One region of the Bradyrhizobium centrosematis genome, then DNA from elsewhere that is predicted to be linked to it. Evidence: riboswitches for the same ligand, from Rfam matches in the RefSeq annotation. Region 1 holds a riboswitch; each other region holds the start of a gene.
The links. Region 1 has a riboswitch for cobalamin ahead of metE (5-methyltetrahydropteroyltriglutamate--homocysteine S-methyltransferase). Riboswitches for the same ligand answer to the same signal wherever they lie in the genome.
Positions count from the first base shown of each region.

Region 1 (7,714 bases):
CAAGCGGCGTCAAGGGGTTGTCAGCCGCGAGATCGAAAAGTGCATTGCGAGTATCCTGTTGTCCCGGAGAACACGCCTGATCATATCTGTCATTCCTGCTATATCGGACGTGATGCCTAAAGTGGTCAGTACCGCGTAGTCTAATTCATGCAAGCTCGGGGCTTTAATCCAGCCGCGAGCGATGTACGCGGCGCCGGCGCAAGCACGCGGCGAACATCGGCTGATTGCGGCTGTAACCAAGCAGGCTTGTTGCGTGCGCTGGCTGCTGAGATTCGCAGGCGAGATTGACATGGCTATTGGCATTAGAAGCCGAGACCTCAGTCTTCTACCCGCCCACCGGCGTTCGCGGAGATATCATTTCGGGACGCGCGCCAGCTTTTGACCCGTATCAATGCTGCGGCGGCTGTCTTGTTATAACGTTTGCTGCTCCAGTAGGTCGGATCCATGGCAGAGAGAATTACTTCGCCCCATCATGTTTTTGCGGCTCCGTGCCGACGTCGGATCATTAAGACTATTGCCGAGCGCAGCCAAGCCGCGGGCCAATGACTGAACAGAACAAGCTGCGCCGCTTTGTGATGGCGTCCACTTCATCAACTTGCGAGCCGGTTCGATATCCGTTCCGAGCGCCGCTATGCGTATCATACTGGAATCAAAGGGCCGTCCGGACGCTCGCAGGGCCCGGTTCGCTCACCCACAATTCCAATGCTGACGCGCGGGCAAGAAGATTTCTCACCAACAAAGGAAGTAAAATCACGAAACATTGGCCTAGTTCTCCTAGTGGGGGTCGCATTTCTAAAGCTTCTCTGCAGTCCAGGCTTTGCGGAACGGCAACAAATGCCGGCAGGCAATTCAGAATGCGCAGCAGCCGATCGCACTCTGTCGCGGCCGGCGCCGTCGAGCCCGCGCCGTCTGGTCCGCTTCAAGCTGAGCAAGTCCCCGCGAATCAAGGGATGTTCGGAGTGTTCACAAGATTATCGAATTCACCGCCTCGCAACGATGAGCTCCGTCCAAGATCGACTGACGATTTGACCTGGGAGCGGCTCGAAATTGCACCGCCCCTCGGTCAGGATCTGGAGATCGCCGTGATCGAAGGCAATTTAATCCACCGGGTTGCTTTTCCTTGCCGTCGGGTATTCGGAGGTTGGATTAGCGCGAACGCTCGAGAGCACGTCGCCGTGCAGCCGACGCATTGGCGTATCTGGCCTGGATCGTAGCCTCCACCTTGCACAGCAATTGGCGTATCTTAGAGGCAGAGTTGCCTTTCCCTCGCGCCCGATCGAACGTCAGCTATTCTCGCTCGCACGGCGAGGCGTCAAGGTCGTTTGTCCGAGATTGTATCTTACCCGGCCCCTCCAGGACCGGGTATTCCTATTGTCAATGGCCTGCTTCCATTCTGTGGAGAGCACAAATGATCACGACCTAACCTTATCGAGACCGGACAGGGCTCAGATCAATGGTTTTGCGTATCGTACGCAGCGCGTAATTCGCGGGCGGCAGCAACCATATTGGCCAGCGCAGGCCGCACTTCCTCCCACTTGCGAGTTTTTAAGCCACAGTCCGGATTGACCCAGAGCTGCGATTTCTGCAGATGCGCTTGAGCCAATACCATCAGATTCATTATTTCGTTCGTCTCGGGAACGCGTGGAGAGTGAATGTCGTACACACCCGGTCCGATCTGATTCGGGTATCTGTACTTTCTGAACGCGTCCAGTAGCTCCATTTTTGAACGCGACGTCTCGATCGAAATCACGTCCGCGTCCATTGCAGCGATGGCCCCAATAATGTCGTTAAACTCAGAGTAGCACATGTGTGTATGGATTTGCGTTTGATCGCCAACCCCGGACGAGCAGATGCGGAAGCACTCTCCGGCCCAATCGAGATATGCGTTCCACGCCGATCTGCGTAATGGTAATCCTTCGCGGAGCGCGGCTTCGTCGATCTGGATTATGGCCGCACCGGCCTCCTCGAGATCGCGAACTTCGTCGCGGATTGCGAGCGCAAGCTGACGACAGACCTCGCTTCTGGGGAGATCATCGCGAACAAACGACCAATTCAGGATCGTCACTGGTCCGGTCAACATCGCCTTCATCGGCTTCCTGGTTAATGACTGCGCGTAGCGCCACCACTCGACGGTGATCGGCTTCGGCCGCAGCACATCGCCAAACAGGATCGGAGGCCTGACGCAGCGCGAGCCATAGGATTGCACCCATCCGTTCTTGGTCGACGCGAAGCCTGCGAGTTGTTCGCTAAAGTACTGAACCATGTCATTGCGCTCAAATTCGCCGTGCACGAGGACATCAAGTCCGATATCGTCCTGCCAACGAACAGTGCGGGCTATCTCCTCCTTGAGGAAGCTGTCGTATTTTTCGTTGCTCATGGTGCCTCGCGCATGCGATGCGCGCGCACTGCGGACCTCTGCGGTCTGCGGAAACGAGCCGATCGTCGTCGTGGGGAAAGCTGGTAGCCCGAAGCGTCCCTTTTGGATCTCAGAACGAATGGCAAATGGGTTGGCGCGCCGACGCATGGTCTGGTCGATCGCCCTCATTCGGACGGCGACATTGGCATCATGGACCTTCGACGAACTGCGGCGGGTAACCGCAGCGCTTTCCGAATCGGCCAGAGCTTGCCCGACATCGTGGTCACCAGCGAGTACCCGCGCCAGGATGGCAAGCTCTCGCATCTTCTGAACCGAGAAGGCAAGCCAACTTTTGACGTCAGAAGCAAGCCCGGTCTCCAGTTCAACGTCGATCGGGACGTGAAGCAACGAGCAGGATGGAGCGAGCTGTACACGATCTTTACCCAGCTTAGCAATCGCGGGCTCCAGCCTCTGGCGGAGCGCGGACAAATTCGACTTCCATACATTCCGGCCGTCGATGATACCGAGCGACAAGACGAGATCAGCTCGGCTGCTAGCAATGACCTGATCCAATAGTTCTGGCGCTCGAACCAGATCGACGTGCAGACCGGAGACTGGAAGGCTTAGGGCAGTATTCAGATTGTCGCCCAGGGCGCCGAAATAGCTTGCAACCATGATCTTGATAGCCGGTCCCTCGTTCGCGAACTGGCGATAGGCATGTTGCAAAGCTTTTCGCGCCGTTTCGTCCAGGTCAAGGGCCAAGCAAGGCTCGTCAAACTGAACCCAACCTGCCCCTCGTTGGGCTAATTCATGGAGAACGTCGATGTAGACCGATATCAGATCATCCAATAGGGAGAGGGGCTGGAACGCGCGATCGACACTTTTGCCGAGCTTTAGGAATGTGACCGGCCCGATAAGTACGGGCCGGGTCTGAAACCCGAGAGCCTTTGCTTCTTCGTACTCCTCTACCGGTTTACGAGAGCACAATCTGAACGTCTGTCCCTTGTAGAACTCTGGAACCATGTAGTGGTAGTTGGTATCGAACCATTTGGTCATCTCCTGCGCGGGTAAGGCAGCTCCCCGCCTCTCCTGATCGACGCTCCTACCCCGGTCGTCGCATTGCGTTCCGCGGGCCATAGCGAAGTAGGTTTTAAGGGAAACGGACTCTCCTTTCGAAGCGTAGATTTCTGGGATCGCGCCTACCATGACACTCGTGTCGAGCACGTGATCATACAACGAGAAGTCATTCGACGGAATGATCGTAATGCCTATCGACTTTTGGCGAGCCCAGTTCGCAGCGCGCAGGCCTGATGCGTCCTCCTGCAATTGCTGTTCGCTGATCTTCCCGGCCCAATATTTTTCGAGAGCGAATTTTAGCTCTCGCCTTGGACCGATGCGAGGCGTACCGAGCGTAGCAACTGGAAGCGAGAGGAGCGACATAGCTTTAACCCCTGTTGGAGACGAGGCCATGGCGGACGCAGGCAGAGCAAGTCGCGCGTGCGACAGCTGCTTGGCGTACCACCGGGACACCTCGCCCGTGGACCGATATATATTGTCGGGGCAGGTCTCCTGGCTTGCTGGTCATCGCTGCTGTCCAGCCTTCCCGAATCCGTCCAGGCTTCAGTGGCATTATTGGACAGTGGCTCGCCGCTCACAGTTGCGGGGACAGCGCCGGCATTTGCACCGGCTTCCCTCTTAGCTCCGGCTCCAACAGGAACCGGAGAACCTCGACGGTTTGGATTATCGGTTGGTGAGGTTTGCCGTCAACCTCCCAGATCATGTAGCAAACTATTTTGCGATCACTGATAAGCGAACGGCCCTAGCATCTCAATGATTAGCGCCATCTCGAGAGCTCTCTGATGAGAGATGTCGCTCTCGGAGGTCGCATATCAAAGATCTCGCAATTACATCGGAGCCAAATGGGCGGAGCTGTGCGCTAGACGATGAAGAGGACAAGGCAGCCTTCGCGACAAAGGCAATCGCCGCCTCGAGCAGAATGCCCTCGGCTTCTGGTGGAGCAAGTCGCCCCGTACCTCCATCGGGCAACTGTTCGCAGCCAAAGGGTCCGCATTGAATGGGCGGAGGCGCTCAGTATGGGCACTATAGTCAGCAAGCAGATTGATTGCGGCAGGCCGCGACCTCACCGGCCGACTTGGCTTCAGGTCGCTGGCCATCACGAAGATCGACCAAGAACACGATACCGAAACAAACGCTTCAACGGTGGCAGACGGACCCCAGACTTCAATCTGATACTGCGTCCGAGGCTTCATCTCTTGCGGTGGATATCCGACGCGGGACGAGCGTGCGCCAGCTCGAGCCGTTACACCGAATGAAAGCATCGAAACGTGTGCGCGTCGTAAAGGCGACACGCAGACATAAAGCCGGCACAGCTTTCCACCTATGACCTGGCACGAAGAATGCTAGCCCTCAGCACGCCCAGACTGCTCCTGCTGGGCACGTCCAGCCCAGCTTGACGCTGTGGCTGACAGGGAAGTTAGCGGCGCGCCACATAGGGCCGCGCGTGCTTGCGTGGAACAACCTCGCGTCGTCGCTAACTTTCTTGTGCCTACTCAGAGCAAGTCAAGGTCACCCGCGGCCGACGACTCCGGATGAACTGGGATATGCCACTCCTATGAAAAGAGAATTTGCAAGATACCTGCTATGGCTTTTTCTAGGTGCGCCTCTCCTCTGCCTCGCTTGGCCGACCGCGATGGGCCGTGGTATTCGTTCCGTCGACAGCCCTATTATCGAAAGATTCAAATCAACGTGGCGGGCGCAAGATGGTGAGACGCTCGAACAGGTCATCTCCAATGTCTCGAAAGTGGCACAGTTCGTCCCTCAAATGTGGGGTGTCGCTGAACTTGGTGACAACGACTTTGTTTTCGTCGCATGGACGAGGCACCGGAACAACAAATCGGACGAACAGTACGTTATCACCTGGAAGATTACGCCTGATGGCACGACTGAACTTGCGTCACTCTATGCAAAGCCGATGGAATTAGGTTGGCGGGCGCTGGCGCTCTCGTTGATCGCAAGTGAAGTCGCGAACGGCGAAAGAAACGCAAACTTCCGCTTTCTCCATGATCCGGCCAACTTCAACTTTGTGACCACCCCAAGAGGCCGGCTCGGCGATCTTCTTCAGCAAGGCGGATGTACTGTCGTTGACCCTGTTGGAGTAGACTATTTACCAAAGAGGAGTGACAAGCTGACCCAGAAAGGTGATCTTTGGCGCGTTCTGCTATTAGTCAACTGTAAGCCCCCAGGGTCGCGTCACTTCACACACAACGATGTCATCGCTTTTGAGAAAGGCCAAGGAAGGGATTGGGAGCCACAATCCAGTTTTGCAAAACGTATCGCGACATTTCCGCCCGATTCCTGGTTCGAGCCTACCGAATTGAAGGGAGAGGAAAAGCTTGGTGGGCGGCGGCCAGAGTAAACGGTCTTCGAAACATCGCGCCGAACTGCTGCACTTTCGAACGCGGGCAGCAGCTGTGATCGTCAACGCATTCGCAGATCACGATGCATCGTCAGCACCGCAGCTCGGGCTGCAGCCTTGGCCCTGTCTTCACAAAGGTCGGGAAGCAAGTCTTCAATCTTTGCATCGAGCACACCTTGGCGGCGTGGCTTGTGAGCTGCGGTCTGCCCGGTCAGCACCGTCCGTGGCTCCCCATGCTCCCAAGGCTCAGCCCATGCATCCTTAACTGGAGGGACGTAGAGATACGTTCGTCTCCGGGGCCGATCCGGCGCGCTTAGCACATCAACTGACTGAGCACCAACTCAGGAGCGCGAGATCATTGGCGTCGAGCTGGCACTAGACAATTATGGCTGAAAGGCGTCGGTGGAAAGGTTGCCAAGAACGGGACACTAAAGTTCCGAGGGCCGGCCTTCAACTGCGCAGGACACCAGCTCTTTAGCTCTGCTCCCGCCGCCCTAGCACCGTCTCGCCTTGCGATCTCGGCGCTCAGTCGGCCATCCACTTCAAGCCCATAAGAGGAGACTGGTCGGTCCCGAACGGCTGCGCCCATAGCATTGCCCTTTTTGTGGTGAGGTCTCTGAAAATGCTGAGTCACTTGAATCGGCCAAACCGCAGCAGAGCGACCTTCCCGGCTGATGCAAAGGCGCTTGTTGCACTGAAGCGCCCGAAGCAAAATTCCATCGGGAACGGCTCTAATTGTGGCGCGTCGCTGCCGTCGTCCGCAATGCTAGACTGCATTACAGAAATTAGGACAGATTTTCATCGTCGCCGACCGGAATCGCCGGAAGTCAGTTGCTTTCCGATGTACTTCGTCACAAGCCATCGCCACATTGCGCCTCCACCTGTCTTCACCATGACGCTGCTTACCCGCCATCATTTGGAGGACCGAGCGTAGCGTTCTGAGCTACAAATTTGTCTGGGATCGACAGTTCAGCGTCGAGCCCAAAGATTTCCTCCTCAGGTCTCGAGAAGGTCGCGTGCGATTCCAGTGAGAGAGTTGCATCTTCGTATTTGCCGCACGGGCTGCGGAAAAAATCGCTTGATCCTTACGCAGCGTCAGGTCGTAATTTCCAGATCACGCTAGAGTATCTTAAACCCACATGTCTGAATGAGCTGGCGGATTAAGGCTGTCGTGCGGTTGAGCAGTCGACTCCATCGGAACGATACTTTGCGAGACATGGATCAGGAGCAAAACGTAACGCGTGATGGACCACCGAGGGATCATGTTCGCACTTCTCGCTCTCATCACACATCCGGTCTGCGGCGCGACACTCAGTGGCGTTCCGCGTATCCTTGACGGCAATACGATCGAGATCGAGAGAACCAACATTCGGCTCTCGGGGATCGAAGCTCCTGAAACAGATCAGATTTGCCTCGACGCCCAAGGTCGGAAATGGGCCTGCGGCATAGCTGCCCGCGACGAGCTTATCAAGCATTCGAATGGGCGATCGTGGGATTGTCGTACTCAAAAAGCCGACGAGTATGGGCGAGCTCTGGGCAGCTGTTTCATCGAAGGCGAAGATGTGAACGTTTGGATGGTACGTGCGGGTTGGGCATTGTCGGCCGCCGCGTCTCACCACACTTACGTCATTTTTGAATTAGTTGCGAGCACAACCTATGCGGGGCTGTGGTCCGGAGTGTTCATTGCGCCCGGGGACTTGCGCGGCCGCAACTGGAGCACGGTTGTCATCGGCGCGAGGACCGTTCCGGTCGATGATCAGCAAATTCTGCTGGGATCCCTTCTGCGATCGGAACCGCCATCCCCCGAGTGCCGGATAAAGGGAATTCTTGCGCGCGACGAGCGCATTTATCACCTTCCAGGGGAAGCCGGTTACGAGCAACTCGATATGACAAGCAAACGCGGCGAGCGTTGGCTCTGTAGC
Region 1 is NZ_CP120703.1:6,130,507-6,138,220, forward strand. It holds gene metE (5-methyltetrahydropteroyltriglutamate--homocysteine S-methyltransferase) at 1,451-3,796, opposite strand; cobalamin riboswitch at 3,898-4,101, opposite strand; gene P6U31_RS29225 (nodulate formation efficiency C protein) at 4,989-5,792, shown strand; gene P6U31_RS29230 (thermonuclease family protein) at 7,055-7,714, shown strand, end outside.

Region 2 (7,714 bases), 1.3 Mb from region 1:
TGCATCGCAAGATCCCCGGGCGACAGACCCCGCAGCGAGGTCGCCCAGTCCTCGCGGCGCGCCGTGGAGAGCGCGACCTGAAACACGGGGCAAGGCGCAGCATCGAACGGCGTCGTGCCGTCGTAGCCGAGGGCCGAGAACGCCGTCGCATTGACGATCACGGCCGGAGGATGTTGCGCCAGATGCGCGCGCAGCCAATCGGCGACGCCTGCGGCCTTCAGCGAGGTGACGAACGCGCCGTAGGCGTCAAAGCCCTTGTCGCGCAGCGCGGCGATCAGCGCGTCGACCGGGCCGGTGTCGGCGGCGGTGAGATAGGAGCGATAGAACGTCACCAGCGCGCGGGGCCTGCCCTCGCCGGTCTCCGGCCCGGCGATGACGCCGCGCGCAGGATCGTAAAAGCCCCTCTCGGGCACGCTCATCTCGCCGATGACGGGACCTGCGTAGAGGCCCGAAGCCAGCGCGAGCTGCGCGATCGCCGCCTGCGCCGCGACTGGTCCGCCGGCATCGCAGAGCACCTTGAGCCGCCGCAGCGTCGAGACAGGCAACGTCGAATATTGATCGAGCCGCGCGTCATCGCGGCCGTCGGCCGGCAGCACGGCGAGCACGATGCCCCGGTCCTTGGCAAGCTGCTGCAGGGCCGCAAGCCCATACGTCCAGTAAGACTCCCCGCCGATCAAGCGCACCAAAATGCCACGCGCCTGCGACAGCGTGCGCTCGACATAGGTGTCGACCGACAGCGGATGGCGCAGCTCCGCGAGATTGGCGAGCCGCAGCGACGGCAGACTGCCGCGGCCACGCCGCCAGCCGGCCGCGAACGCCGCCAGGTCGGAATCCGAATACGAGAGCACCACGAGATCGGCCGGGTCCTGGCCGATGTCCCTTGGCGTCGCGGTCTCCTCCAGACCGCGGCTCTCGCGGAAGACGACGTGCATCAGATGCCTAGTCCTGACCTGATCGCTGCTTCATCGATATCGCCGTGCTCGCCGATCACGACGAGCTTCGACTGCCTGTGCCCTGCGCCCCAGGGCTTGTCGAACTGATGGCGCACGCGCTCGCCGACGGCCTGCAACAATAGTCGCATCGGCTTGCCCGCGACCGCGATATAGCCCTTGGCGCGCAGCACGTTCTGCTCGCGCGCAAGACGCTGCACGGATGCGACCAGCGCGTCGATATCGGCGACCTCCGGAAGATCGATCACGACCGAGGCGAAATCGTCGTGCTCATGCTCCTCCTCGCCGTCATGATGCGAAGGGCGCGCGGCGAGATCATTCTCGGCGGCAGCGCCGAGCCCGAGGATGACGCGCGCGTCGATCGCGCCCTCGGTGACGGGCAGCATCGGCACGCGACGCGGCATCTCGGCGGTGATCGCCGCCTTGGCTGCTTCGATGCCGGCGGCGCCGGCAAGGTCGGCCTTGGTCAGCAGCACGATATCGGCGCAGGCGATCTGATCCTCGAACACTTCGGACAGCGGCGTCTCATGATCGAGATTGTCGTCTGCCGCGCGCTGCGCCTCGACGGCGTCCGGGTCGGGCGCGAAGCGGCCCGCCGCCACGGCCTCGGCATCGGCCAGCGCGATCACGCCATCGACCGTGATGCGCGAGCGAATTTCCGGCCAATCGAACGCCTTCAAGAGCGGCTTCGGCAATGCCAATCCCGAGGTCTCGATCAGGATGTGATCGGGCCGCACCGGTCGCGCCAGCAGCCGCTCCATCGTCGGAATGAAATCATCGGCAACGGTGCAGCAGATGCAGCCATTGGCGAGCTCGACGATATTCTCCTCGGGGCAGTTCGCATCGGCGCAGGATTTCAGGATCTCGCCGTCGACGCCCTCGCTGCCGAACTCGTTGACGAGCACGGCGAGCTTCTTGCCGCCGGCGTTGCTGAGCAGATGCTGGATCAGCGTCGTCTTGCCGGAGCCGAGGAAACCGGTGACCACCGTGACCGGGACTTTTGCGAGCGAGTTCATTCGGCGGCCTCCGGCAAGGCGGGAATTGGGGGAATGCGTGCAAGCGACTGCTTGCGGAAAATTTCAGGACGGCTGCGCCAGGGCACGATCCCGTCGGGTGCGGCCGCATAGGCCGCAGCGCCCGCGACCACGTCGTGCGCATTCGCATCCGACAAGCGGCCGTAGACATAGGACCAGCGGCCGGGCGCGCTCAGCGCCACCGAGCAGCCCTGGCTGCAGGCCGACAGGCACTCCACGGGAACCAATTTGACGCCGTCGGGCACGCCGGCCTCGAGGATCGCGCCGTGCAGGCGCTTGCCGGGCGTCGTCTCGCCCTCGCCAAGCGTCTGGCCGGCACGGCAGGTGATGCAGACGTGAAGTGTGACGGTCATCGCCTCTTCCAGATAACAGCGGGAGGCGATGAGGCACACGGACCATTCTTCGGAAGGCCCGTTTCCCCGTCGCGGAACACCCCGTCCGCCGGTCCAAAACTCGTCCGCGCTGGCAGGTCTCCCGGCTTGCGGAGCAGGGTCTTGCCCTTCGATCCCCGCCTTCCCGATTCCAGAAGGAATCAGTGGCTTCGGGCATCTCTCCGGTCACGGTCGCGGGGGCGGCTGCATTTTGGACCCAAATCTTGCCGATTCGGACCCTATCGCATTCCCTCTTCGCCTGTCATAGGACAGGAACCAACGCCGGGCCACCATTTGCCGGTGGCCGCCTCTTGTCAAGCCGAAGGACCGGGTCCCATGACCTCTGAACCGGATACCCAAATAGCCGAGAATACCGACATCAGGCACGCCCAGAAGATGGCGAAGAAGAAGGCCGCCCGCGATAAGATCATGGCGACCAAGAGCGGTGAGAAGGGCCTCATTATCGTCCACACCGGCGCCGGCAAGGGTAAGTCCTCCTCGGCTTTCGGCATGATCGTCCGCTGCGTCGCCCACGGCTTCCCCTGCGCGGTGGTGCAGTTCATCAAGGGCGCGTGGGACACCGGCGAGCGGCGCCTGCTCACCGGCCATTTCGGCGAGCTCTGCCAGTTCCACGCAATGGGCGAAGGTTTCACCTGGGAGACTCAGGACCGCGCCCGCGACATCGCCGCCGCGCGCGCCGGCTGGGAGAAGGCCAAGGAGCTGATCTCCGATGCGAATTTGCGCATGGTCGTGCTCGACGAGATCAACATCGCGCTCCGCTACGACTATCTCGACATCGCCGAAATCGTCGAGTTCCTGACGAGCTCGAAGCCGCCGATGACTCACGTCGTGCTCACCGGTCGCAACGCCAAGGACGAGCTGATCGAGATCGCCGATCTCGTCACCGAGATGACGCTGGTCAAGCACCCCTTCCGCTCCGGCATCAAGGCGCAGGCCGGCGTCGAGTTCTGAATTCGATGGCACGCGCGCTGATGATCCAGGGGGCCGGCTCGGACGTGGGCAAATCGCTCATCGTCGCCGGCCTCGCCCGAGCCTTCACGCGGCGGAGCTTGCGCGTGCTTCCATTCAAGCCGCAGAACATGTCCAACAACGCGGCCGTCACGATCGATGGCGGCGAGATCGGCCGCGCGCAGGCATTGCAGGCGCTGGCCGCCGGCGCCGAGCCGCACACCGACATGAACCCGGTGCTGCTCAAGCCCGAGACCGATGTCGGCGCGCAGGTGATCGTCCAGGGCAAGCGCATCGCAACCGCACGTGCGCGCGACTACGCCGCGATGAAGCCTTCATTGATGGGCGCCGTGCTGGAGAGCTTCGAGCGCCTGAAGGCAAAGTCCGATCTGGTGCTGGTCGAAGGCGCCGGCAGCCCGGCCGAGGTCAATCTGCGCAAGGCCGACATCGCCAATATGGGATTTGCGCGCAAGGCCGACGTGCCCGTCGTGCTGGTCGGCGACATCGATCGCGGCGGCGTCATCGCCCAGCTCGTCGGCATCAAGACGGTGATCGACCCTGAGGATGCCGCGATGATCTCCGGTTTCGTCATCAACAAGTTCCGCGGCGATCCCACGCTGTTCGACGACGGCTATAGGCTGATCGCGCAAAAGACCGCCTGGCGCGGCCTTGGCGTGCTGCCCTGGTTTCCGCGCGCCGGCGAGCTGCCGGCCGAGGATGCGCTGGGCCTGAGCGATGCGCGCAAGCCCGGCCAGTGCAAGATCGCATGCCTCGTACTATCGCGGATCGCCAATTTCGACGATCTCGATCCGCTCAAGCTCGAGCCGGGTGTCGATCTCGTGATGGTGCGTCCCGGCGAAGCAATTCCTGGCGATGTCAGGCTCGTCATCATTCCCGGCTCCAAATCGACCCGCGGCGATCTCGCCTTCCTGCGTGCACAGGGCTGGGAGATCGATCTGCTTGCACATCACCGCCGGGGCGGCCATGTGCTCGGCCTCTGCGGCGGCTACCAGATGCTCGGGCGCAGCGTCGCGGACCCCGATGGCATCGAAGGCCCCGCAGGCAACACGCCGGGCCTCGGGCTGCTCGACGTGGACACGGTGATGAGCCCGCAGAAGACGCTGACGCGTGTCGCCGCCGTGCATGCCGCCACCGGGCAGCCGATCGCAGCTTACGAGATCCACATCGGCCGCACCGAAGGGCCGGATCGCGGGCGCCCCTTCGCGACCCTGAACGGCGAGCCGGAAGGCGCAATCTCGCGCGACGGCCGCGTGCAGGGCAGCTATCTGCACGGCCTCTTCACGTCGGACGACTTCCGCAAGGCGTTTTTGGCGAAGCTCGACATTCCCGCAGGCGACGAGCCCTATCATGCCAGGGTCGAGAGCGCGCTCGATGCGCTGGCCGATCACATCGAAAAGCATCTCGACGTCGAAGGCCTGCTCGCGCTAGCGCGCTAGCGCCCCGGCAAGGCGGCTCCATTCGGCTTCGCTGCCTGGAAGCCCGAGGCGCAGCCATTTCGGCTCCTTCGCGAATACACGCGACCAGATCCGGGCACGCGCGAGCATCTCCTGCGCGGCGAGCGCGTCAGGCGTCTCGTAGAGGCGAAACAGCGATGCGCCGCCGACAAGCCGCCAGCCTTGCGCCCGCGCCATCTCGTCGAGGCGAGCACAGTCCTTCGCAAGCCGCGCGGACGTAGCTTCGGCCCAGGCGTCGTCGTGCAAGGCGCGGCAGCCGATCGCGATCGCTGCGCCCGAGACCGGCCAGGGCCCGGACGACGCCGCGAGCCGGTCGATATCGGCGGCGTTCCCGATCGCAAAGCCGAGCCGCAGGCCGGCCAGGCCGTAGAACTTTCCAAAGGAGCGCAAGATCAACAATCCCGGCCGGTCCGCCTCAGGCGCGAGCGACAGTTGCGGAACGGTATCGACAAAGCTCTCGTCGATCACGAGACGACCGACGCGCGGCAGCAGCGCGAGCAGATCCTTCGGCGAATAGCATCGGCCATCGGGATTGTTGGGATTGACGACGACGGCGAGGTCCGCGCCTTCGAGCGCGTCGAGCTCGCTGGCCTCCTGCACATCCCAGCCCGCGGCCGACAGCACGCCTGCATATTCATTATAGGTCGGCGCGAGAATGCACGCGCGGCCGGGCGACGCGAGTTGCGGCAGCAACTGGATCGCGGCCTGCGCGCCGCCAAGCGCCACGATCGGCGCACTGGTGCGGTACGCGTGCCGCGCCGCCTGATGCAGGGCCTCGATCTCCGCGCGCGAAGGCAGCGCGCTCCACGCTCGCGCGCTCACCTCGCCCACGGGATAAGGCAGCCGGTTGATCCCGGTCGACAGGTCGATCCAGTCTTCGGCGCGTCCGCCAAAACGCTGCTGAGCTTGATCCAGATTTCCACCGTGCTCGCGCATGCCCCGTTCTTTCACGCGAAGGCGAGGATCGCAAGCATGCCGGCGAGCAGCAGCATGGCACGGCGGTAGACCGCCAGTCCCTCGCCAATGTCGGCGGCGCGCGGATCGCGCGCGCCCTCGTTCAGCCAAGGCTCGTTGGCGATGCTGCCATGATAGATGCGGGGTCCGCTGAGCCGCACGCCAAGCCCGCCGGCCATGGCGGCTTCCGGCCAGCCGGCGTTCGGCGAGCGATGCCGCCGCGCATCGCGCGTCATGCACGCCAGCGCCTCGGACCGATGCGGTGCCAGCAATACGAATAGAAATCCGGTCAGGCGCGCCGGAATGAAATTGGCGAGATCGTCGATACGCGCCGCCGCCCAGCCGAAGGCTTCGTGGCGCTCGTTGCGGTGACCGATCATGGAATCCAGCGTGTTGATCGCCTTGTAACCGAGAATGCCCGGCAGGCCGAACAGCGCGCCCCAGAACACCGGCGCGACGATACCGTCGGAGGCGTTCTCCGCGAGGCTCTCGATCGCCGCGCGCGCGATCCCGGCTTCATCGAGCGCTGAGGGATCGCGCCCGACGATGCGCGAGACGGCCTCACGCGCGGCGGCGATCTCGCCAGCCAGCAAGGGACGAGCGACGGCCGCGACGTGATCATGCAGCGAGCGCAGCGCGACCAGCGGCCAGGCGAGGACGCCGATCAGCACGATCTGGATCGAGCCAGCAGGAAGCAAGGCCTGAAGCAGCCAGCCGATCACGACGGAGCATGCGATCACAAAAAGCGCTGCGACGATGCCGGCCGCGCGGCGCAGCGCCGGCGGATCGGAGGCGCGATTCCAGCCGCGATCGATGGCGCCGATCAGCCGCCCAAGCCACGTCACGGGATGGCCGATCCGCGCGAACAGCCACGACGGCCAGCCCACGAGAGCATCCACCGCCATCGCCACCACCATCGCGCCCGCAAAGCCCAAGCCTGCCTGCAAAGAGCCTATCTGCAAAGCCCGCCTCCTGTCCCGCCCCTGTTGCGCAAAGCGACGGCGGAGCGCAAGCCCCTACCCGCCTGATTTCGGCTTTGTCTTTGCCCGCGATTGGTGGTTAGTCAGGCGCTTGAGGAGACCTTCATGGCCGTCATCTTGATCACGGGCGGAGCACGATCGGGCAAGAGCAAGCATGCGGAAATGCGCACACGCGCCTTTCCCGGGCTGCCGGTCTATGTCGCGACGGCCGAGGCGCTCGATGCCGAGATGGAGGCGCGCATCGCAAGGCACCGCGCGCGACGCGGAACCGACTGGATCGAACGTGAGGTCCCGCTCGATCTCGTCAAGGCGCTGGCTGCAAGCGATGGCGGCGGTGCAAGGCTGGTGGACTGCCTGACGCTATGGCTCTCCAATTTGATGCTCGCCGAGCGCGACTGGGAGCGTGAAGTGGCCGAGCTCGCCGCGGCCCTGCCCCGCGTGACCAGCCCCGTCGTCCTCGTCACCAACGAGGTCGGCCTCGGCATCGTCCCCGACAACGCACTGGCGCGCAGCTTTCGCGACGCCGCCGGGATCATGAACCAGACGATCGCTGGCGTTGCCGACGAGGTCGAGTTCGTCGTCGCCGGCCTGCCCATGAAGCTGAAATGATGGCGCGCGCCGGGCTGCTCAAAGACATCTTCGCCGATCTCAGGATGGCGGCATCGTTCGTGACGATTCTCCCGGTGGCCTCCTCGAAGCCTGCGGGCGACGGCGCCGTCGCGCGGGCGACCTGGGCCCTGCCCGTCGCTGGGCTGCTGGTCGGCCTTGCCGGTGCGTTGGTCTACAAGGTCGCCATCCGCTTCGGATTGACGCCGAACCTTGCCGCCCTGCTCGCTTTGGCCGCCACCGCGCTCATCACCGGCGCGCTGCATGAAGACGGCCTCGCCGACACCGCCGACGGGCTCGGTGGCGGCCGGACGCGCGAGCGCAAGCTCGAGATCATGCGCGACAGCCGGATCGGCACTTACGGTGTCTGCGCGC
Region 2 is NZ_CP120703.1:4,844,537-4,852,250, forward strand. It holds gene cobN (cobaltochelatase subunit CobN) at 1-932, opposite strand, end outside; gene cobW (cobalamin biosynthesis protein CobW) at 932-1,966, opposite strand; gene P6U31_RS23330 (DUF1636 family protein) at 1,963-2,337, opposite strand; cobalamin riboswitch at 2,431-2,651, opposite strand; gene cobO (cob(I)yrinic acid a,c-diamide adenosyltransferase) at 2,692-3,327, shown strand; gene P6U31_RS23340 (cobyric acid synthase) at 3,333-4,781, shown strand; gene cobD (threonine-phosphate decarboxylase CobD) at 4,770-5,735, opposite strand; gene cbiB (adenosylcobinamide-phosphate synthase CbiB) at 5,747-6,670, opposite strand; gene cobU (bifunctional adenosylcobinamide kinase/adenosylcobinamide-phosphate guanylyltransferase) at 6,839-7,342, shown strand; gene cobS (adenosylcobinamide-GDP ribazoletransferase) at 7,339-7,714, shown strand, end outside.
Region 2: it holds a riboswitch for cobalamin, as region 1 does, so the genes downstream of both, P6U31_RS23330 (DUF1636 family protein) here and metE (5-methyltetrahydropteroyltriglutamate--homocysteine S-methyltransferase) in region 1, are expected to answer to the same signal.

Region 3 (7,714 bases), 2.4 Mb from region 1:
GATCTGCTCGGTGGTCAGACCCATGGCGTAGAAATACGACCGGTGCGGCGCGCGCGCAGGACCTTCCGTCACGTGACGGCTCGGCAGCCTCTGCTTGATGTCGGTCTTCGCGTCCATCGCAAACCAGTTTCCTCGGTCGACCCTTTCAGACCCGAAAAATCAGAGCCAAGATTTGAATCGACCTTGGGATTTTTCCGTCGCCTCGAGGACCGCCGCTGCCCTTAAAACATTAGAGTGATTTTATTCATGTTCGGCTGTGGCCAAAAAGCGGCGGCGATGCGAACCACCAGTGATGACGGTTAAATCGGAACCGAGTGTTGCGGAGACATCACAATCGTTACCGGGAAGACACGGGTGGAGCTACCAAGATACCATCAAGAAGATGACAGCTCACAACCTCAGATTTCACGATGCGTGGCGCGCGCCTGAGATTCAGCTTGGAGGAGATGCACGCAAGTGAGTCGGCCCTCTGCCAGCTTCAATTGCACGGCTCAGGCTGACATCGCTCCTTTGTGCCTGGCCGGACCGACCAGACGGACGATCTCGCAGACGGCGACGAGGCCGGCGAGCCAGACCGCGCAGGTCAATCCGATGCGCATCACGATCTCGGCCGTGAAGGCGCCCTCGCCGCCAAGCAGCGGCGTCCCGGCGAGCAGCGCGAGCTCGTAGGTCCCATAGGCGACGACGAGCGCGATCGCGAGCAGCAGCAGCAGCGTGCGGCCCTGCGACAGGAGGCCAATCACCATCGACGAGGCCGCGGTCGCCAGCAGCGCGGCCACGCCGATGACGAAGCCCCAGGCGATGCTGCTGGCGTCAACGGGATAATGCAGCACGCCGAAATCGATGCCCTGATTCACGAGCCAGGCGCCGGCAACGACGCGCAGCGCCGTGCGCAGCGGCAGCATCGCCGCGGCGACGACGGCGAAGGCCGCGAACGGCGTTGCGCAGGCGAACGCGAAGCTTGCGAGCGTGCATGACGCCGTCAGAAGCGCCAAGCAGAACATCGGTGCAAGGCGCGGCGCGACTGGGTGAAGCCCAGAACGGCCGCCGTGAGACGGCTGGATACTGCGAGCCACGACGTCAGGGCACATGGGTGATTTCCTTCTGCTTTGGATGTCAGAGGTCAGAACGTTGCGCCGACCTTGAGCAGATAGGTGCGTCCGGGCAACGGATAGGCGCTGAATCGGCCATCGGTGAAGGTGCTCGCGATGGCGTAGTCGTAATAGAGCGCATTCAGCACATTGTTGACGCTAAGTGACCAGAAGTAGCGCTCAACCTGGCCGCCGAGCTTGAGGTCGATCGTGCCATTGGCAGGGATTGGCTTCTGGGTGCTCGCCTGATCGTTGTCCACGCGCCGCTCGCTCCAGAAGCGCACAGTGGCATCGAGCACCAGATAATTCTGCCAGATGTTCCAGGTGACGCCGGCACTCGCCGTGTAGCGCGATACCAGCGGCACGTCGTTGCCCGCCCAGATGCCTTCGCGGAAAACCGCCCGCGTATAGGCCATGCCGGAGCGCAACAGCAGAGCGTCGCTGACTCGATAGGACAGGCTGGTCTCCGAACCGTAGCGCCGGGTCGGATCAAGATTAGTGTTGTAGAACAGGACCGGGCTGAAATGGATCTCGTTGGTGAGCTCCATCAGATAGAGACTGCTCTGCAGCTGCAGCCCGCCGCCTTCGATGCGCAGGCCGCCCTCGATATCCCAAGAGGTCTGGGTCTTGAGCTGAAAGGTTTGCGGGATCGCGGCGAAGGTCAAGGGATCGAAGGACGGACCCGAGGACAAGCGCTCGTCGACATCAGGCGTGCGGAAAGCGCGCGCGGCGCGGCCGAACAGCGCGACCGTGTCATTGAAGCGATGCTCGGCTCCAAGATGCAGCGCATATTGGGTCTCGTTGCTCGTCAGCGGCAGCGCGCCGATGTCGGCGTTGAATGGCGCGGCCGGGGCGAAACGGTCGCGTGCTGCAAGACTGACGGTCTGCACCCGCGCGCCATAGGAGATGTCGGTGATGGGCGCCACACCCATTGTGTGCTGGAAATAGCCCGCGACCGTCTGCTGCCTGAGGTCGTAATTGTGCCAGGCGGCGAACCCCTGCCCCGCGCCGCGGTTCTGCTGAAAGCTAGCATCGTAATAGTCGATGCCGGTGAGGAGCTGCGACGGCATGCCGAGCAGCAGGCTCTTCACGCTGAGCCGCGGCGTGATCGACCAATTGGTCAGATTGGAATCGACGTAAGTCGACGTGAAGAAGGCCGGAACCGGCGTCGGGCTGGAGAAGAACGCACTCTGCTGTTTCTTGTCGCGCACGCCGCCATCGACGATCAGATCGACGCCGTTGATCAGGGTCTTGGTGAAGCCCGCTGTCGCGCTAAAGCCTTGCTGGTTGGCGTAGTTGAACGGCGTGCTGGTTCCTCTCCGGTTGGTGGTGAGCTCGTCGAGGCCGATGGAGGGATCGACGGTGCGGCCGCCCGGCAGTCGCAGCTCCTGATTGTCGCCGGCGACAGTGAGAAACGCGGTCAGACCGGGCGTGGTATAATTGAGATTGCCGATGCCGTTCTGCTGGGCGTAGCGATTGTTGTCGCGATAGCCATCGGTCCTGACGGCATTGCCGTAGAACGAGGTCGACCACGGACCGGAATTGACCGAGGTCGAGACGTTGCCGAGCCCTGTGTTGAATGAGCCGAAACCCGCTTCGATGCGCGCGGACGCGGGCGGCCCTCCGACGCCAGTCTTCGTGACGATGTTGATCACGCCGCCGACAGCGTTGTCGCCGTAGAGCACCGCACCGGAGTTGCCGCGTGTGATCTCGATACGTTCGATGGAATTGAGCGGGATGGTGGAGAGGTCCACCTGCGCCATGTCGACGTCGTTCAGCCGCCGGCCGTTGACCAGCACCAGCGTGTTGGCGGTGGCAAAGGCGCCGAAGCCGCGCAGGTCCACGCTGGTCTTGGCGCCGATCGGGCCGCCATAGAACGTCGTGATCTGGGCTCCGGGGGTCTGCGTCGCGATGATCTCGGCCAGCGTCTGCGATGGCGAATGCGCGATATCCGCGGCCGTGACGACCGTCGTGGTGGCCCCGACGATACCGCCGTTGCTGGCCACGGCTTCAGCGCCAGTTGAGCCGGCGCCACTTCCTGCCGGCGCGACACGCGCGGTTGCCCGGTGTCTCGTCGCCTCGCCGTCACCTGTCGCCCTGGCACGCGTGCGGTTCTGATCGTCAGTCTTGCTCACTTCGATCGGCGGCAACTGCTCGGCGAGCGCCTGCTGGGCGAAGGCCGAGGATGGACTGAGCGAATGGAGGGAGACGGACGCGAACAGGCCGGCGCTGAGACGCCAGGCGGCAGGGACGAGACGGGACACGATTGTAACCTCGGTATGACGTCAGTGGCACGTCACAGCGAACGAGGCTTCACGGCAGAGCAATCGGTTGCTCCGGTGCAGCTAATGCCTGTACTCCCCGACCGACATCTTCGCGTGTGACCACGGCTGACGGCAGGTCTCCTGGCTCGCGGGTCATGACCTTAACGTCGCCTTCCCAGGACCGAGATTCCCAGTGGCACAGGACGAAAGATTCACCGCTTACAGTTGCGGGGGCAGCCGTGGCGTTGAGACAAATCCCGGCGTTGGGACGATCCCGCACCACATTCCCTTTTGATCTCCATGAGGAGAACCGTCGCCGATCATTTACGTGTCGTTGCGCCGGAGAGTCAATCGACCGGTCGTGCCAAGGAAAAGTTCTGGCCGGCCGGAGCCCGCCAGGAAGACGGCGAGGCCAAATTGCATGCGGAGAAGACGAAGCGAGCCGCCGTTCAGCCCCGCCCTCGCAAACGCTGGGCCTGGGCCCAGGCGACGGCGACATCGCGCGGCGGAACATCGACGCGCTTGATCGGGGTCAATTCGCCGGAGGCCGAGACGATCGCGGTTTCCTCGCGGCGGCAGCGTGTGCAGACGAAGCGGACCTCGTGCGGGGACGCCGACCAGCTCGACCGCTTCACATTGGCCGCCATCGGCCACGCATCGCAATGCGAGCACGACACCAGAAATCGACCGGGATCCAGCATACCCATTTCCATCGGACTCCGCGTCCTGCCCGCTCCTCCAATGATTAATCCAAGTGAATCGTTCCGGTGCCCGAGCACCGCCAGTTGCGCGGTTGCGCCCTTTGCAAGACAGCAGGCGTGCGCTCAGCGCGCGCCCTTGAGGGTGCAGGAGGTCGTGCAGGTGACCGTGGTACCGCGATCACAGGATTTGCAGGCACTGACGCACTGGTTCAGGTCGCGGGGATTGTAACTGTAGTTCCGCATCGGGCAGGCGGGCGTCGTCGAGCCGGTGATGTCCTGCTCCTGATCGCAGGCCGCCGTCATGAGCGCAAATATAATCACTGCAACGAGGCGCATGGGATTGCCCTGTCAGGCACGGCACAATGACGCTCACGGGACGCGCTGCACCGCAACGAACCCCGGTCTTCCCACCGCGAGCGCCGATCACCGACGCTCGCGTACCGTCAAGGATGCGCGCCAAACATTAAGAACGGATTGATTGCCGCCGGCCTCAGGCCGCAGCCTTGGTCGCGATCGCCTGCCGCATGTCCACCGCCAGCTGACGGTACTGCTCCGAAAGCTTCAGATAGAACTCGCGCTTGGCGCTGTCGGTGGCGAGCTTGGCGATCAGCTCGCATTCGGCGGTGAGCGTCTCGAACCGTTCCAGCCTGTCGTGAAGGTCTGTCATCGGCGTGTCCCCATCAAACGCCTCAAGGACATCCAACCTAAGCCCGGGAAATAGGTCACGGCGAACATCGTTATCGAGTGCAATCAATTTTTCCGATGCGCGGCCTATTTGCTGTCGAGCCGCCAGGCGCCATCCCATCCCTCGTCCGGCGGGCTCGTCTCGAACTGCGCGATGCGGCCGAGCATCATGCGCGAGGGACCATCGCCCGGGACGGCTTCAAGCGCCGCGTTGAAGGCCGCGCGCGCCGCATCGAACCGCCGGGCGCGATAGGCGGCGAGCGCTTCGGCATAGTGGGCGCGCAAGCTCGCTTGCGCGCCGGTGAGTGCACCCGCTTTCGCCATCACCTCGAAGATCGGCTGCGGCGCGCGCTGGCCCGCGACCGCCAGGCGATCGATCTCGCGCAGCTCGAGCCGCGATCCGATCGCCTCCGCGGTGGCCTGCGAGACCAGGATGCGGGTGCCGTAGATCTTGTTGGCGGCCTCCAGGCGCGAGGCGAGATTCACGGCATCGCCCATCACGGTGAAGCTCATCATCAATTCCGAGCCGATGCTGCCGGTCAGGACCTCGCCGGTGGCAATGCCGATCCGCAGATCGCATGGCGCCGGCATGGCGCGGATGCCGAGCAGGTCCGGCAGTTGCCTCTGGAGCGCGGGCACCTGGTCGGTCATCTCGATGGCGGCGAGCCCCGCGAGCGGCGCCTGCTCGTCCTCCGCGATAAAGGGCGGGCCCCAATAGGACATGATGGCATCACCGATATACTTGTCGATGATGCCGCGATTGTTCCTGATCGGAGCGGACATGACAGTGAAATAGTGGTTCATCACCTTGACGAGGCCGCGCGGGGTCATGCCCTCGCTCATCGAGGTGAAGCCGCTCATGTCGCAGAACATGATGGTCATGACCCGGCGCTCGCCGTCGATCGCGACCTCCGGCCGGTCGATCAGCCCCTGCACCACCTTGGGATCGATGTAGCGGCCGAAGGTCTCGCGGATGCGCTCGTTGTGCCTGAGCTGCTCGGTCATGCGGTTGAAGGCCGCCGCGAGCTCGCCGATCTCGTCCTGTGTGGAGACGGTGATGGTCTTGTCGAAGCGGCCCGCCTCGACCTCGCGGGTGCCGGCGAGCAGCAGCCGCACCGGGCGCGTGATGCCGCTGGACACCAGGAGCGCAAACACAAATCCGACGATCGCCGCGAGCAAGGTCACGATGCCAGAAATGACGATCGCCTGATGCTGGCGGCTGATCACCTGCGCCGTCGAGAAGAAGACCTGCGTCAGCATGTCGGCGCGGATCGCATCGACCTTCTGGTTGAACGCATCACGCAGGGTGTCGAGCTGTTCGAGCGTGCCGCGGGCCTCGACCATGTCCTTGGCCTCGACCTGCCTGAGCAGCCTCGCATTGCCCTGGTCCAGATCGCGCCGCAGCTCGGTGACGGCGCTTTCGATCCGGACGTCGAGCCGCGCCAACGCGGCATTGTCGGAATACGTCCTGGGATCGTCGATGATCGCGTTGATGAGCTTGCGCGCGGCCTCGGCCTCCTCCTCGAACTTGCGGTCCAGGGCCTCGAAGTCTCGGAGCCGCGTCGTATAGGCCTCTTCGTCGGTCGGCGATCCCATCCTGGTCATGATCATTCGCCGCAGCGCCAGCGCCCGCTCCAGCGAGCGGATATTGGCGCGGGCCAAATGGCTATAGGCCGGGATATAGCGGTTGGTCAGCTCGTCGAGCAGGACGCCGACCTGGCTCGACATCACCATCGACAGGATCGAGGTGACCAGCATCAGGACGATCAAGCCGAGGGCGATGCCGACGATCTTGCGCCGGATCGACTGATTGAAAATCGGCATAGGTGCAGGGCAAAGGCTGGAAGGACGGAACGGGGAACTCAATACACCGGATTTGGCCCCGGGAACACGCGGATCTGTCCGTCCATGGCGCCGTGAGCCGCTGCGAAGCGACGCGCAAGCCCAAGCGTTAACAAAGGTTAAGGAAGCTGCCCTTTCTGCCCCTAGAGAAGTTCCCGAGTTCCAATCCGTATTTTGCCGCATTGTTGCATGAGCGTGAGGAATGCGAAACGATGCCGCGGCATCGTTTGGTGTCGTCTTTGATTCTCAAGCCGCATGTCGTCGCGGACCTTGGTTTGTAGTGGTTTCGCAGGGGGACCATCGAATGAACCAGTGCCTACGCTCGCTCGCGTGTGTCGTTGCCGTGGCCGCAATGGCTTTCCTGCCTACCGAGCTCGCGGCAAAGAGCAGTCACAAATCATCCGCGCCGAAGAAGACGCATGAGGCGAAAGCCGGCAAGCAGCGTCATGCGGCGGCCAAGTCCTCAGCAAAGCCGCGTCACGGCAAGCATGCCGAGGCCAAGCGCAAGTCGAAGAAGCACGACGACGAGCCTGCGGACAAGCCGGCCGCGCCGGCACTGACCGGCGACCTCGCCGCGCTGAAGGACGCCATCGACCTTGCGCGCAAGGGCAAGACGGAGGACGCGAACGCCGCGCGCGACCGCATTGCCGATCCCGCGGGACAGAAGCTCGCCGACTGGTTCATGCTGCGCCATTCCGAGAGCACCGCGAACTTCAAGCGCTATGCCGGCTTCCTCGCCGCCAATCCGGACTGGCCGAGCAGCGCGCTGCTGCGCCGGCGCGCCGAGGCGCGGCTGTGGCAGGAGAAGAGCGACGCCACCACCGTGCACAAATTCACCATGGATCGTCCGACCAGCGCCAAGGGCAAGTTCGCGCTCGCCCGCGTGCTGCTGAGCGAAGGCGACACGGACAGGGCTGCGCAGCTGGTGCGCGAGGCCTGGCGTACGGACGAATTGTCAGAGCGCAGCGAGGAGGACGCCTATGAGGCGTTCCGCGATCTCCTCACCGGAGATGATCATCGCGCCCGCATGGACAAGCGGCTCGGCGCCAAGGACTATGCGGGTGCGCGGCGCGCCGCAAAGCGGCTCGGCGAGGATGCGCTTGCGATCGTCAAGGCCTGCGCCGCCGTAACC
Region 3 is NZ_CP120703.1:3,724,260-3,731,973, reverse strand. It holds gene ilvD (dihydroxy-acid dehydratase) at 1-117, opposite strand, end outside; gene P6U31_RS17985 (hypothetical protein) at 492-1,091, opposite strand; gene P6U31_RS17980 (TonB-dependent receptor) at 1,124-3,355, opposite strand; cobalamin riboswitch at 3,469-3,685, opposite strand; gene P6U31_RS17975 (hypothetical protein) at 3,805-4,056, opposite strand; gene P6U31_RS17970 (hypothetical protein) at 4,180-4,392, opposite strand; gene P6U31_RS17965 (hypothetical protein) at 4,547-4,723, opposite strand; gene P6U31_RS17960 (adenylate/guanylate cyclase domain-containing protein) at 4,828-6,564, opposite strand; gene P6U31_RS17955 (transglycosylase SLT domain-containing protein) at 6,887-7,714, shown strand, end outside.
Region 3: it holds a riboswitch for cobalamin, as region 1 does, so the genes downstream of both, P6U31_RS17980 (TonB-dependent receptor) here and metE (5-methyltetrahydropteroyltriglutamate--homocysteine S-methyltransferase) in region 1, are expected to answer to the same signal.